Regions from separate parts of the Neobacillus sp. C211 genome, predicted to be linked through region 1. Evidence: riboswitches for the same ligand, from Rfam matches in the RefSeq annotation. Region 1 holds a riboswitch; the other holds the start of a gene.
The links. A riboswitch is a leader RNA that binds a small molecule or an ion and turns the genes downstream of it on or off. The one in region 1 is predicted to bind glycine.
Positions count from the first base shown of each region.

Region 2: it holds a riboswitch for glycine, as region 1 does, so the genes downstream of both, ACSU6B_RS06455 (amino acid permease) here and ACSU6B_RS12705 (amino acid permease) in region 1, are expected to answer to the same signal.

Region 1 is NZ_JBPXRO010000011.1:147,297-153,377, forward strand. It holds gene ACSU6B_RS12690 (sensor histidine kinase) at 1-1,094, shown strand, start outside; gene ACSU6B_RS12695 (response regulator transcription factor) at 1,091-1,858, shown strand; gene ACSU6B_RS12700 (hypothetical protein) at 1,885-2,088, shown strand; glycine riboswitch at 2,237-2,336, shown strand; gene ACSU6B_RS12705 (amino acid permease) at 2,691-4,079, shown strand; glycine riboswitch at 4,192-4,294, shown strand; gene glyA (serine hydroxymethyltransferase) at 4,536-5,786, shown strand; gene ACSU6B_RS12715 (serine dehydratase beta chain) at 5,802-6,081, shown strand, end outside.
Region 2 is NZ_JBPXRO010000004.1:277,167-283,247, reverse strand. It holds gene ACSU6B_RS06465 (aldolase catalytic domain-containing protein) at 180-1,139, opposite strand; gene ACSU6B_RS06460 (hypothetical protein) at 1,435-1,806, opposite strand; gene ACSU6B_RS06455 (amino acid permease) at 2,130-3,494, opposite strand; glycine riboswitch at 3,659-3,739, opposite strand; gene ACSU6B_RS06450 (DUF2935 domain-containing protein) at 4,270-5,067, opposite strand; gene ACSU6B_RS06445 (response regulator) at 5,307-6,081, opposite strand, start outside.

The DNA.
Region 1 (6,081 bases):
TTGAATTCAAACAACTTTCAAACCTGAAAACAGAAGGAAACAGCACGGAAATTTTAGAAAATGAACGGAGAGATTTTGTTACCTATACTTTCTCTCGAAACCTCGGCTGGAGGTTTCTATCGGCAGTCCCATACCGAGATTTGGCGGGGGGGATCGTTCAAATTGAAAAAGCCATATCCTTAACCATTCTTGTCTCTTTGATCATTGCCTATTTGATCGGGTTCGGATTCGCCACAAGCATCATTCGGCCCATCCGTCGTCTGCAACATTTTATGAAGGAAGTTGAAATTGGAAAATTAGATGGCAGAGTTCGAGTGGATTCTAAAGATGAAATCGGACAATTGACTGCTGGTTTTAATAATACAGTTGAGAAACTATCCAACATACTTGAAGAAGTATACGTCTCTAAGTTAAGGGAAGCAGAAATGTCACTTAAACAAAAAGAAGTGGAATTAAAAATGCTGCAATCACAAATGAATCCCCACTTTTTATACAATTCTCTTGAAACTATAAGGGGTATGGCATTGGAAGAAAATCAGGAAAATATTGCAACCATGTCTTTCTCACTTGGAAAACTACTTCGGTATAATCTTAATAATCATTCATCTATCGTGAGTTTTAGAGAAGAAGTGAATTTTTGTGAAATGTATCTGCAGATTCAAAAGTTTCGCTTTGAGGACCGTTTTGAGTACATGTTTGATATTCCTCAATGGGTAATGGAACTAGAAATGGTAAAATTTTCACTCCAGCCATTGGTTGAGAATTGTTTTGTTCATGGTTATGGTCCTAATACTAGAAAATTACAAATTGTGATATCAGCTTTCCGTCATTCTGAGTCTTCCATTGTTATTCGCATTTCCGATACTGGTGAAGGAATAAAGGATCATATTTTAGAAGAAATCAAGAAAAGAATGGACTTAAAAACGTCTACTAGTGATGGGAAAAATATAGGAATCGTAAATGTTCATCAAAGAATTCATTATTTGTTTGGACCTGAGTATGGAATAACCATTCATAGTGAACAGGGTTCAGGGACTGAGGTATTAATCCATTTACCCATACTAGATCATCATGTGGAGGAGGAGAGAGTATGAAGAAAAATATCTTGTTGGTTGATGATGAGAGATGGGTTCGAACAGCTCTAAAGTGGACGATAAACAAGTTGAAGCTTCCTTTGCAAGTGGTCCACGAATGTGAAAACGGGTTAGAAGCACTCGACTGGATTAAGCATAATGATGCAGATCTAGTGTTAACGGATATTCGAATGCCGATAATGGACGGGCTTTCGTTAGTAAAAGAATTGAGTCATTTGAAGAAGAAACAGGATGTCATTGTAATCAGTGTTCATGACGAGTTTCAATTTGTTCAACAAGCCATTCGAACCGGTGTAACCGATTACCTTCTAAAACCAGTAGAGGAAGCCGAGTTAAAAGGGTGTCTTGAAAAGTGGCTAGAAATGAAATCAAAAGAAGAGACAAAAAGGAATACTCCAATAAATGGGGATGAAAATCTTCCTTCCTCAACGATTGAAAAGGTTTTGCAGTATTTAGAGAAAACACCATTAGACCAAATTACACTGAAGGATGCGGCAGAGTCTGTCCATATGAATCCTAGTTATCTTAGCCAATTATTTAAACAACAGCTGAACAAAAAGTTCGTCGATTTTATTACCGAGCTGCGAATTGAGGAAAGCAAACGTTTGTTACTGAATACAACCTTACGATTAGCCGAGATTGCTGAGAGAGTGGGATACTCGGATTTAGCCTATTTTAGTAACAACTTTAAGAGAATTACAGGCTTTTCACCATCAGAGTTTCGAAAATCAGCGCTTGTAAAGGTACCGGAAAAAACTCCATAAAGGTCGACGAGCCAAGAATCTAGTTTTTGGCTTCTTTTTTTATTGATTTAAGTTTGCGTTTAATTTATATCAATTTTGCGGTCGTATTTGGTCTAAAGATACCTGCAAACAAAGAAGCGGTAGATAACGAGGTTGGAGATATTCCAGGGTATGTAGATAAGCCTTCCTATGTCTATAAAAATAAAAATGGGGATTCTTACGGATTTGACTTTGGATTAACATATAAATAAGAGTTAAAAGCACACGAATGATTTAAATAGTAGTCTGTTAGCAATGCCCTCTATATTTCTAAAAAATTATAATAATAATTAAATTCAGAAAATTCATTTGACATCATGCTTTCGATAGATTAGGATTAAATTATATTCATAATTGCGGATGAGTATTGTGGGAGAGACTAAACGCATTGTTTAGCACCGAAGGAGCAAGTCCCAAAAATTGGGCTCAATCTCTCAGGTAAAAGGACCACAATAGGACGCGTCTCTGGAGAGCGCCATGTGCCACCAAAGGAGTTATACTCTCAGGTAAAAGGACAGAGGAAAATGGGGAACGCCTATTTTTCTCTGTCCTTTTTTTTGTGGAGAAAAATAGTAATAAACATAAAAAGGAGGAGGTAAAGACAAAACTAATAATTGGTGAGGCGCATCATGATTGACCTGTTGAATATTTATTTTTCTGAAAAATGTAAGCGCTTATTTATGCCGAATTGACTAAATAAATATTAAATTTTCATAGGGATCAATTTGCAATTATTGATTTTACATATTACTTGATTATTTAAAGTCATCAAAAATTTGCAAACATTCTCAAAAAGTAGAAAGAGGGAATTCATATGCAGGAACAAACATTGTCGAGAGGTTTAAAAAACAGGCACGTTCAACTTATCGCTATTGGCGGGGCTATCGGAACAGGATTATTTCTTGGAGCAGGTAGATCTATTCATTTAGCAGGTCCATCGATTTTATTTGCTTACTTGATTACAGGTGTCATTTGCTTTTTAATCATGCGTGCACTTGGAGAACTACTTTTATCCAATTTGAAATATCATTCTTTTGTTGACTTTGTTAGAGACTATTTAGGTAATATGGCAGCATTTATTACTGGCTGGACCTACTGGTTTTGCTGGATTTCAATTGCAATGGCCGATTTAACAGCAGTTGGTCTCTATACTCAGTTTTGGTTTCCAAGTGTACCACAATGGATGCCAGGATTAATTGCACTAGTCGTTTTGCTAATTATGAACCTTGCAACCGTAAAGCTTTTTGGCGAAATGGAATTCTGGTTCGCATTAATTAAAGTTATTGCGATTCTTGCATTAATTGTTGTCGGAATTTTCATGATTATTAAGGGATTTTCCACAAATTCAGGAGCATCCAGTTTCACAAATCTATGGAGCCACGGCGGCATGTTCCCAAATGGCATAAATGGCTTTATCCTCTCATTCCAGATGGTGGTGTTTGCGTTTGTTGGCATTGAACTTGTAGGACTTACTGCTGGTGAAACAGAAGACCCGGAAAAAGTTATCCCAAAAGCAATCAATAATATTCCTATTCGGGTATTAATTTTCTACATTGGCGCCCTTATTGTCATTATGAGTATTTATCCTTGGAACGCCATCAATCCAGCAAAAAGCCCATTCGTTCAAGTATTCGTGGCGGTTGGTATCGCTGCAGCTGCTGGTATCGTCAATTTTGTCGTTCTAACATCTGCAGCATCGGCATGTAACAGCGCCATTTTCAGTACAAGCCGGATGGTATACTCACTTGCCAGAGATAAAAATGCACCTGTACCATTTGCAAAACTTACGTCACGTCAGGTACCTTCCAATGCATTGTTCTTTTCCACTGTTGTTATTTTAATTGCCGTTGTTTTGAACTATGTAATGCCAGAAGGAGTATTTACGTTGATTACAAGTATTTCAACAGTATGTTTCATCTTTATTTGGGGTATTACTGTCGTCAGTCATTTGAAATACCGCAAAACCAGACCAGATCTAGCGAAAGCGAACAAATTTAAATTACCGCTTTATCCATTTTCCAATTACTTAATCCTTGCCTTCCTTGCGTTCGTGCTTGTCGTCCTTGCACTTGCGGAAGACACTCGTGTTGCCTTGTTCGTAACACCTGTCTGGTTTATCATGCTGATTGCAATTTATAAGATGTTGATAAAGAAGGCGGATTATGCGGATCAGGAGAATCAACAACAAGTAGCAGAAAATTAAGTTGCAACCCAAGAAAATAACTTTTATTAATAAATAATGTTTCCGCTTTCAAAAAAGCTTGACTTAGATTCCATTTACTATTATTCTGAAAATAATAAAAATAAATAAGCGGAAGATGGTTGTGGGAGAGTGCAAGTTTACACGCCACCGAAGGAGCAAGTTCCAAAAAGACCCTTGGAACAAATCTCTCAGGTAGATGGAACCACAATTGGACGCAACTCTGGAGAGCGCAGATAAAGTATTTGCCACCAAAGGGGAAGGTTCTTAATCGAACTTAAACTCTCAGGTAAAAGGACAGAGAAGGGTAGAAGTAAGCCATGTGCTACCCTTTTCTGTCCTTTTTTGCGTGCAAAAAAGTATGGTTTCGCTTCAGATTCTATCTTGGAATAAACAGATAAAATCCGAGGTTAAACACTGATAGAGGTAGCTAATACAACGAATCAAGGGGGAAACGGTTTGAGTTTACAACAAAATGATTCAACTATTTTTGAAGCAATTAGGAAAGAGCAGCATCGTCAGCATCAAACATTGGAGTTGATCGCATCTGAAAACTTCGTAAGCCAAGATGTTTTAGAAGCAATGGGAAGTGTGATGACGAACAAATATGCAGAAGGCTATCCAGGGAAGCGTTACTATGGCGGATGTGAATTTGTCGATGTGGCAGAACAAATAGCGATTGACCGCCTAACACAGCTGTTTGGTGCTAAATATGCCAATGTTCAGCCTCACTCAGGTGCACAAGCAAATTTTGCTGTATTTTTCGCACTGCTTCAACCTGGTGATAAAGTGATGGGGATGAACCTCTCTCATGGCGGGCACTTAACGCACGGAAGTCCTGTTAGTGTTTCAGGAAAATGGTTTGAGGTAGTGTCCTATGGTGTGAGAGAAGATACTCAATTGATTGATTATGATGAACTGGAAGCGATCGCGAATAAAGAAAAACCGAAATTGATCATTGCAGGTACAAGTGCTTACACTAGAACGATTGATTTTGCACGGTTTAGACAAATTGCTGATCAAGTTGGCGCAAAATTCATGGTAGATATGGCGCATATTGCGGGACTTGTTGCAGCTGGTCTTCATCCATCGCCGGTTCCATACGCAGATGTTGTAACGAGCACTACGCATAAAACGTTGAGAGGACCGCGTGGCGGCATAATTTTAACAAATGATGAAGATATGATAAAAGCCATTAATAAATCGGTGTTCCCAGGGATTCAAGGCGGCCCGCTAATGCATATTATTGCAGCTAAGGCGGTTGCATTCAATGAAGCATTGCAGCCAAGCTTTAAGGAATATGCAAAACAAATCATTCTAAATGCCGACACACTAGGCAAAACATTAAAAAATGAAGGTGCAGCCCTTGTTTCTGGTGGAACGGATAATCATATCGTCCTTTTAGATTTACGTCCGTGGAATTTAACTGGAAAAGAAGCAGAAAAATTATTAGAAGAAGCGGGCATTACTGTAAATAAAAATACGATTCCATTTGATCCAGAAAAGCCGTTTGTTACGAGCGGTATTCGCATGGGAACAGCGGCTTTAACGACACGGGGTATGAAACAGGATGATATGGTGAAAATCGGGCAAGTTATCGCAGCTGTTTTGAAGAGCAAAGGGGACAAAGTCGTTCTTGAGAAAGCAAAAGAAACAACCAAAGCAATTTGTGGAGTCTATCCGTTATTTCAACAGGCAGTCACAGTATAAGAAAGGGGTATGAGGATGGAATTTCAGAGTTGTTTTGACATTATTGGCCCGATTATGGTGGGACCGTCGAGTTCTCATACAGCAGGTGTCGTATCTATCGGGAAATTTATTTATGAACTGTTAGGAGATTGTCCACAAGAGGTCAAGATTGTATTTTATGATTCCTTTGCTGAAACTTATCAAGGACATGGAACAGATAAAGCACTTCTTGGCGGATTGCTTGGGATGGATACCGATGATACACGCATTAAACATTCATTGGAGTGGGCAAAAGAGGCTGGCATGCAGTACCATT
Region 2 (6,081 bases), on a different contig from region 1:
ATAGTAAATAATACCTTCATTAATCTTTTCTTTTTTAACTTGGCTGTTGATGTCCGCTCCAGGCGCTTCGCTTTCCGCTCCAATCAACTTGGCTATAAAAATCAACAATGACCTTTAACACAGCCATTTTAATTAATAAAAAAACACCTCAAATATAGAGGTGCTTTAAGCAATTTAACCTATTTTAAAGTTGTAGCCACTGTACTTTCAGGTGATGTTACCTTGTCATAAAAATCCACGAATTGATCGCGGTCAGCGCTATCACGGTAAGCCATGGCAACACGTGGATGTTCATTAAGAACACCTGAAATCATATAAGGAATGATATAGCCCCACTCCCACTTTTCACGCATTTCGAGCATGTGCTTCTCAATGACTCCAAGAACCGGCTTAATCTCATAGCTTGATTTTTGGATGTAGCTAACAAGAAGTTCTGTGTTACAGTTACCTGCTGCCCGACCCATGCCATATACAGACGAATCGAGATATGTAACCCCATTTCGCATCGCAGTTAATGTATTGGCAAAAGCTAACTGCATATTGTTATGTGTGTGAATTCCAAGCTGTTTGTTAGGGATCAACGCTTTGAACTTTTTCACTTGGTGCTCGATATCTACAGGGTCTAAGCTTCCAAAGGAATCAACGATATAGACCACATCTACAGGGCTTTCCTTCACCAATTCAAAAGCTTTAATCAGCTGTTGTTCAGGAACACTTGATAATGCCATAATGTTCAGTGACGTCTCATATCCCAAATCATGGAACATTTGGACAAGTTCTAAGCCTTTATCTACTTCACGGATATAGCACGCTACTCGAATCATATCTAAAACACTTTGTTCACGGGGTAGAATATCATTGGGATCTACACGGCCAATATCAACTAAAGCCGATAGCTTCGTGAACTTTTTGACAGGGATAATTTCTTTCAGGAAGTTATCGTCAAGAAATCGCCATGGATTGGGCTCAGTCGCTTTAAGAAGCTTTGGAGAATTTTTGTAGCCAATCTCCATGTATTCAACTCCAGCTTCACTTAGGCCGTTATACAAGTCTTGAACAAATTCGACACTGAAATCCCAATTGTTAACTAATCCTCCATCACGAATGGTACAGTCTAAAATTTTACTACGAGTTTCCATGATCGTCATTTCCCCCTGTTTATTCTGCTTTTCTCATTATTATTTCATACTTTTATGCATTTAAGTACTAAATTTTCTTATTGTGTTTATATCATGGTTTGTCAGAGGGTGTCAACCTATTTCCTGAAAATTCTTATAATCAAATAATAATAGTATATACAATATACCCTTCACTTTTGTTCCTGTATTTTGTGCAGGTATGGTTACTTTGTAGGTTCCGTATTTAATTCCTATTTGACGAAATGAAAAGGCATTGGCTTTATTAATACCAATGCCTTAGTTAAAAAAGGAGGTCTTAGGACCAATGATACAGTTTTCCCTGCCTGCTAAATGATTGACTGAGATCCTTTAATGTGTAAACTCTAGCCGTTAAGAGAAATAAATCATTGTAGTTATTATGGATGTATTCATCAATAATCTCGATTCCTTCTATAAATTGATCAACTAAATAATACGTGTACTTTTCATCCCAAGAAAACTTATTGATTCTTAAAAGTTCATCTGCTATTATTTGAAACTTAAACTCCTCAATTAGGAGTTTTATTTGAAACAATTTATCCGGATTATACCTAAAGCTGTTTTTATTTTCATGGCTTTTCTGAACATATTTTATAAAACCCTTGATATTTTCAGCCAACATATTCGCTTTTTGCATCTCGAATTTCAATTTGTCCTCTCCTCAACGTCTAATTTCCAACCCATCTTTAAGAAGAGTGTATGTTTGGGGACGTTATAATGACACCAACAATACTATTTATCACGAAAAAGAGACCTTAGAATTAAAGAATCAGGAAAAATTAGCGAACAATCTCCATAAAAAGAAGGCACAAATCCAATTTGGTTTGTAGCCTCAATTTAGTGTAGATTTTATTATTTTATGAAGAAGCTATAAGAGTCAATTCACACTGCTTTAGATAAAGTAATGATTTGATCTTGATTATCTTTTCTTTTTTTCAAACTAATAAGTTTACTTTTGCCTTCTTGGCCTCTCTAGCGCAGATATTCTATTATTTTTCCCTTTGTCCTTTTAAATGAATACACTATGAATAAAAGAATGAACCATAATGGTGTCATTAATAAAGCGACACGAGTTGATTCTGCAAATAGCATAATAATGAGAATAAATGCAAATAACGTGAGAACAAGATAATTAATAAATGGTGTAAACGGTGCTTTAAAAATCGACTTTTCATGTAAATCTGGGCGTGATTTCTTATATCGCAGATGACAAATTAAGATAATGCTCCAGACCCAAATAAAACAAATTGCACTGATCGTTGTCACGATCCCAAATGCTTGTCCTGGAATCAGCTTACTTAAAAGAGCTCCGACGGATAGAACAAGTGCAGATATAAATAATGCGTTACTCGGTACATGATTTTTATTTAATTTAGCAAAATTCGCTGGTCCCTGTTGATGATTACTTAAATTAAATAATATACGGCTCGTTGAAAACAATCCACTGTTACAGGCAGACGCAGCTGATGTTAAGACGACAAAATTAATAATTCCTGCAGCAATCGGAATACCAACTAAACTAAACGTTTTTACAAAAGGACTGTTTGCTGTATTCAGTTGCGTCCATGGATTGATGCATAAAAGGATAATAAGTGCTCCCACATAGAAAAACAGTATTCTTAAAGGTATTTTATTTATTGCAGATGGGATATTTTTTTGTGGATTGGATGTTTCGGCTGCTGATACACCTACTAATTCAACACCTACAAATGCAAATACAACCATTTGAAAAGAAAGTAAGAAACCTGATATTCCATTCGGGAAAAGACCACCATGGCTCCATAGATTTTTTACTGTAACCGTTCCTGAATCTGTTTGAAATCCAATAATTAACAAAATGACTCCTATGATGATTAAAGCAAGAATGGTGATCACTTTGATTAAAGCAAACCAAAACTCTAATTCCCCAAATAGCTTTACTGTTAATAAATTTAGTCCCAATAATAGAATTAAACAGACTATTGCAGGTACCCATTGTGGGATATCGAACCAATATTGCACATATACACCAACAGCAATAATATCAGCCATTGCTGTCATAATCCAACAAAACCAATACGTCCATCCAGTTACATAACCAGCCCAAGGTCCAATATAATCCTCGGCGAAGTCCGTAAATGATTGATAGCCCTTATTTGATAAAAGAAGCTCTCCTAATGCCCTCATTACAAAAAAACATGCGATTCCCACGATTAAGTAGGCAAAAATGATAGATGGACCTGCTAACTGAATGGCTTTTCCTGAACCTAGGAATAAACCTGTACCAATCGTACCTCCAATCGCAATCAGTTGTACGTGCCGATTTTTTAAATCTCGTTTTAATTCTTGTTGTGCCACTTCATTTGCCCCCTCATTAGTAATAATTTCCTTTGTTCACTTTGTGAAGATATGAACAAAGTGTTAAACTCCATGAAAAAAGAGATTGGAATTTCTCCAATCTCATCGGTCATAAGAATAACAAATAATATCCATTACTCTTTTGTCAGAATAACAAATAAAACTCGTACTCTTCTGTCCTTTTGCCTGAGATTGTGAACCCTTCGGCGCCGCAGATTTCCTGCGGTCTCTCCAGAAGCTGCTCCTGCTATAGTTTGATCCATAGCAATCATAGCTTGCTTAGTATGTAATTTATGTTGAAGAACAAATGGTTCAAAATCCCCAGCTAAAAAAAGTTATGCATTTTTACATCTTATCTCACAAACTAAATTATTGTTAAATAATTTCTAATTTTAGTAGTATTCAATCACTTTGTCAATAATTAATTTCAGAGAATCTAGATTAATGGAGAAACAAAAAATGAACCCACTGCAAAAGATTGGGTTCATTTTTATCGCAATCGTTGGTTCTGCATCTTTAATCTCCTAGTACCAAAAAATATTGAATATGATTTGCTGAGATGGGCGTAATCGCCATAACACGATATCCGATACTCAGTAATTGCGACAAAGTTTCTGCGCAATTTTGACGTGGAGGCTCAAACGGAGCATGGAAACTTTTATAAAGATTTATTAATTGATTATTGTTTGTACAGTGAAGCAAGATCACATGTCTACCAGTCCATGCTTGACCGATCATTGGTTGTGGTTGTGTTTCCCTTTTATTTCTCATTGAATTATTCCTTAAGTCGAGGTTTAGCAGGATCACATTTGGGTGAGTCAAGATTTGCCGATTCTGCTAATTTCATAAGATAATAACATTCTTCACGATACATATGATCCGCCATTAGGGGGGCGAATGTTCCTAATGCTTGCTTACTTAGTCTGAGTTCTTCTATTTCATGTAGAAAATTTTGAAATAATTTTATTTCTAACTGGCTGTCTGAATTCATTTTTGATAAAGCAGGGAACGAAGTCAGATTAGTTCTTAAATATCCTGCTAGTTCAACTGATTTCAAGTAAAAATCTTCAAAACTCTTCCTAAATGTATTACTTTTCTCAATGAGTTTCTTTTCAACACTATCTAAATTAGAGGAAATTGCCTCTGAATGACCTGCAGCATCTAATAACCATAAAAGATGATGATGTAGTTCATGGTAAACAGGAGGGGCTTCCCCTGCTTTTAGGTGTATTAAAATTCTTAAGTATTCCTCTAATTCATTGACCATATGATTAATAAAGGTTGGCGAAAGGTGAATTTTTATTTTCCCTATCAGATGTTTACTTAATAAGTCCAATTTAAATTTACGTAATCTTATAACCTCTGTTTCAGCTTCAATTGTTAATGGCACTAAATCTGAGGAATTTGCACGCTCCAGAAGTTTGTCAAAAACTCGGATAAAAGATGATGCCTTCTCAATTTCCTCTTTTTGAACAGGTGCAAGAGCTTCGAAAATAAACCTCGAATGATCACCTAATATCTGGAGCCAAAAACGGTGTTCAAATTTTGCTGTTCTTTCAAGGACATCATTCATGTTTATTCCTCCTAGAAAAAAATACCCACACTATTTTGATGTTTATTCTTTTCAATTGGTTCTTATGAACAAAGAAGGAAAATTCACTAAAAAATAAGTCTTGCTGCCATTTTTGTGAAGATGTTTCGTAATCTCTTCTTTCGTCGATTCATTTTCCCTTCGCCTCCGATGGCTTTATTGAATTATTTACAATTACGCACATTCATAGGTGGACTCCACAAATAACACTCCACCAACATTTACTTTAGTATGTGTTGTGAACGGTAGAAACCTGGGGTTGTTCCAATATTTTTCTTGAATACTTGATTAAAGTATTTTTGATTTTCGTAGCCTACTTGTTTACAAATTTCTGATACTTTTAAATTTGAGCTTCTTAGTAATTTCTTGGCATTATTCAATCTAACATTTGTAATATATTCAAAGATGGTGTTACCAACTGCCTTAGAAAACAAACTGCACAGGTACGCAGGGTTCTTATGGAACAACTTACCTAAGTCATCTAAAACGATGGGTTCCTTATAATTAGTATTTATGAAACTTTTTAAGTCGAAGATTAGTTTTTCATTATAGGACACGTGGTTCTCCTTTAAAAATTCAGTTGATTGATCAATAAATTGTTCAAGCCAATCTCTGATTTCTTCCAAAGACTGTAATAGATTTAACTCTTCGTATAATAAATATCTTTCGCCACCACTTTTATTTACTTCATATTCACTTTCAATATATTCCAAAAAATGATTAACTATTTTAAAACATACATATTTTGATTTTTCCGGGGACAGGTTACTCTTTTTACAATCGAGAAAAACTTTGGCCATGAAAAGATTCATTCTGCTAAGAAGATTTGGGTTTTTTTCATTAAAAAATTGATTAATTTCTTCGATAATACTGTTTCCAAATGAATGATTAAAAGTTTCTAATTCTTTATAATATGTTATTAACTGGTTTGAAAAAATCCCATTTTTCAATGCTTCTGTTGCCTCACTGTATGCTTTCTTTATTTCCGAAATATTT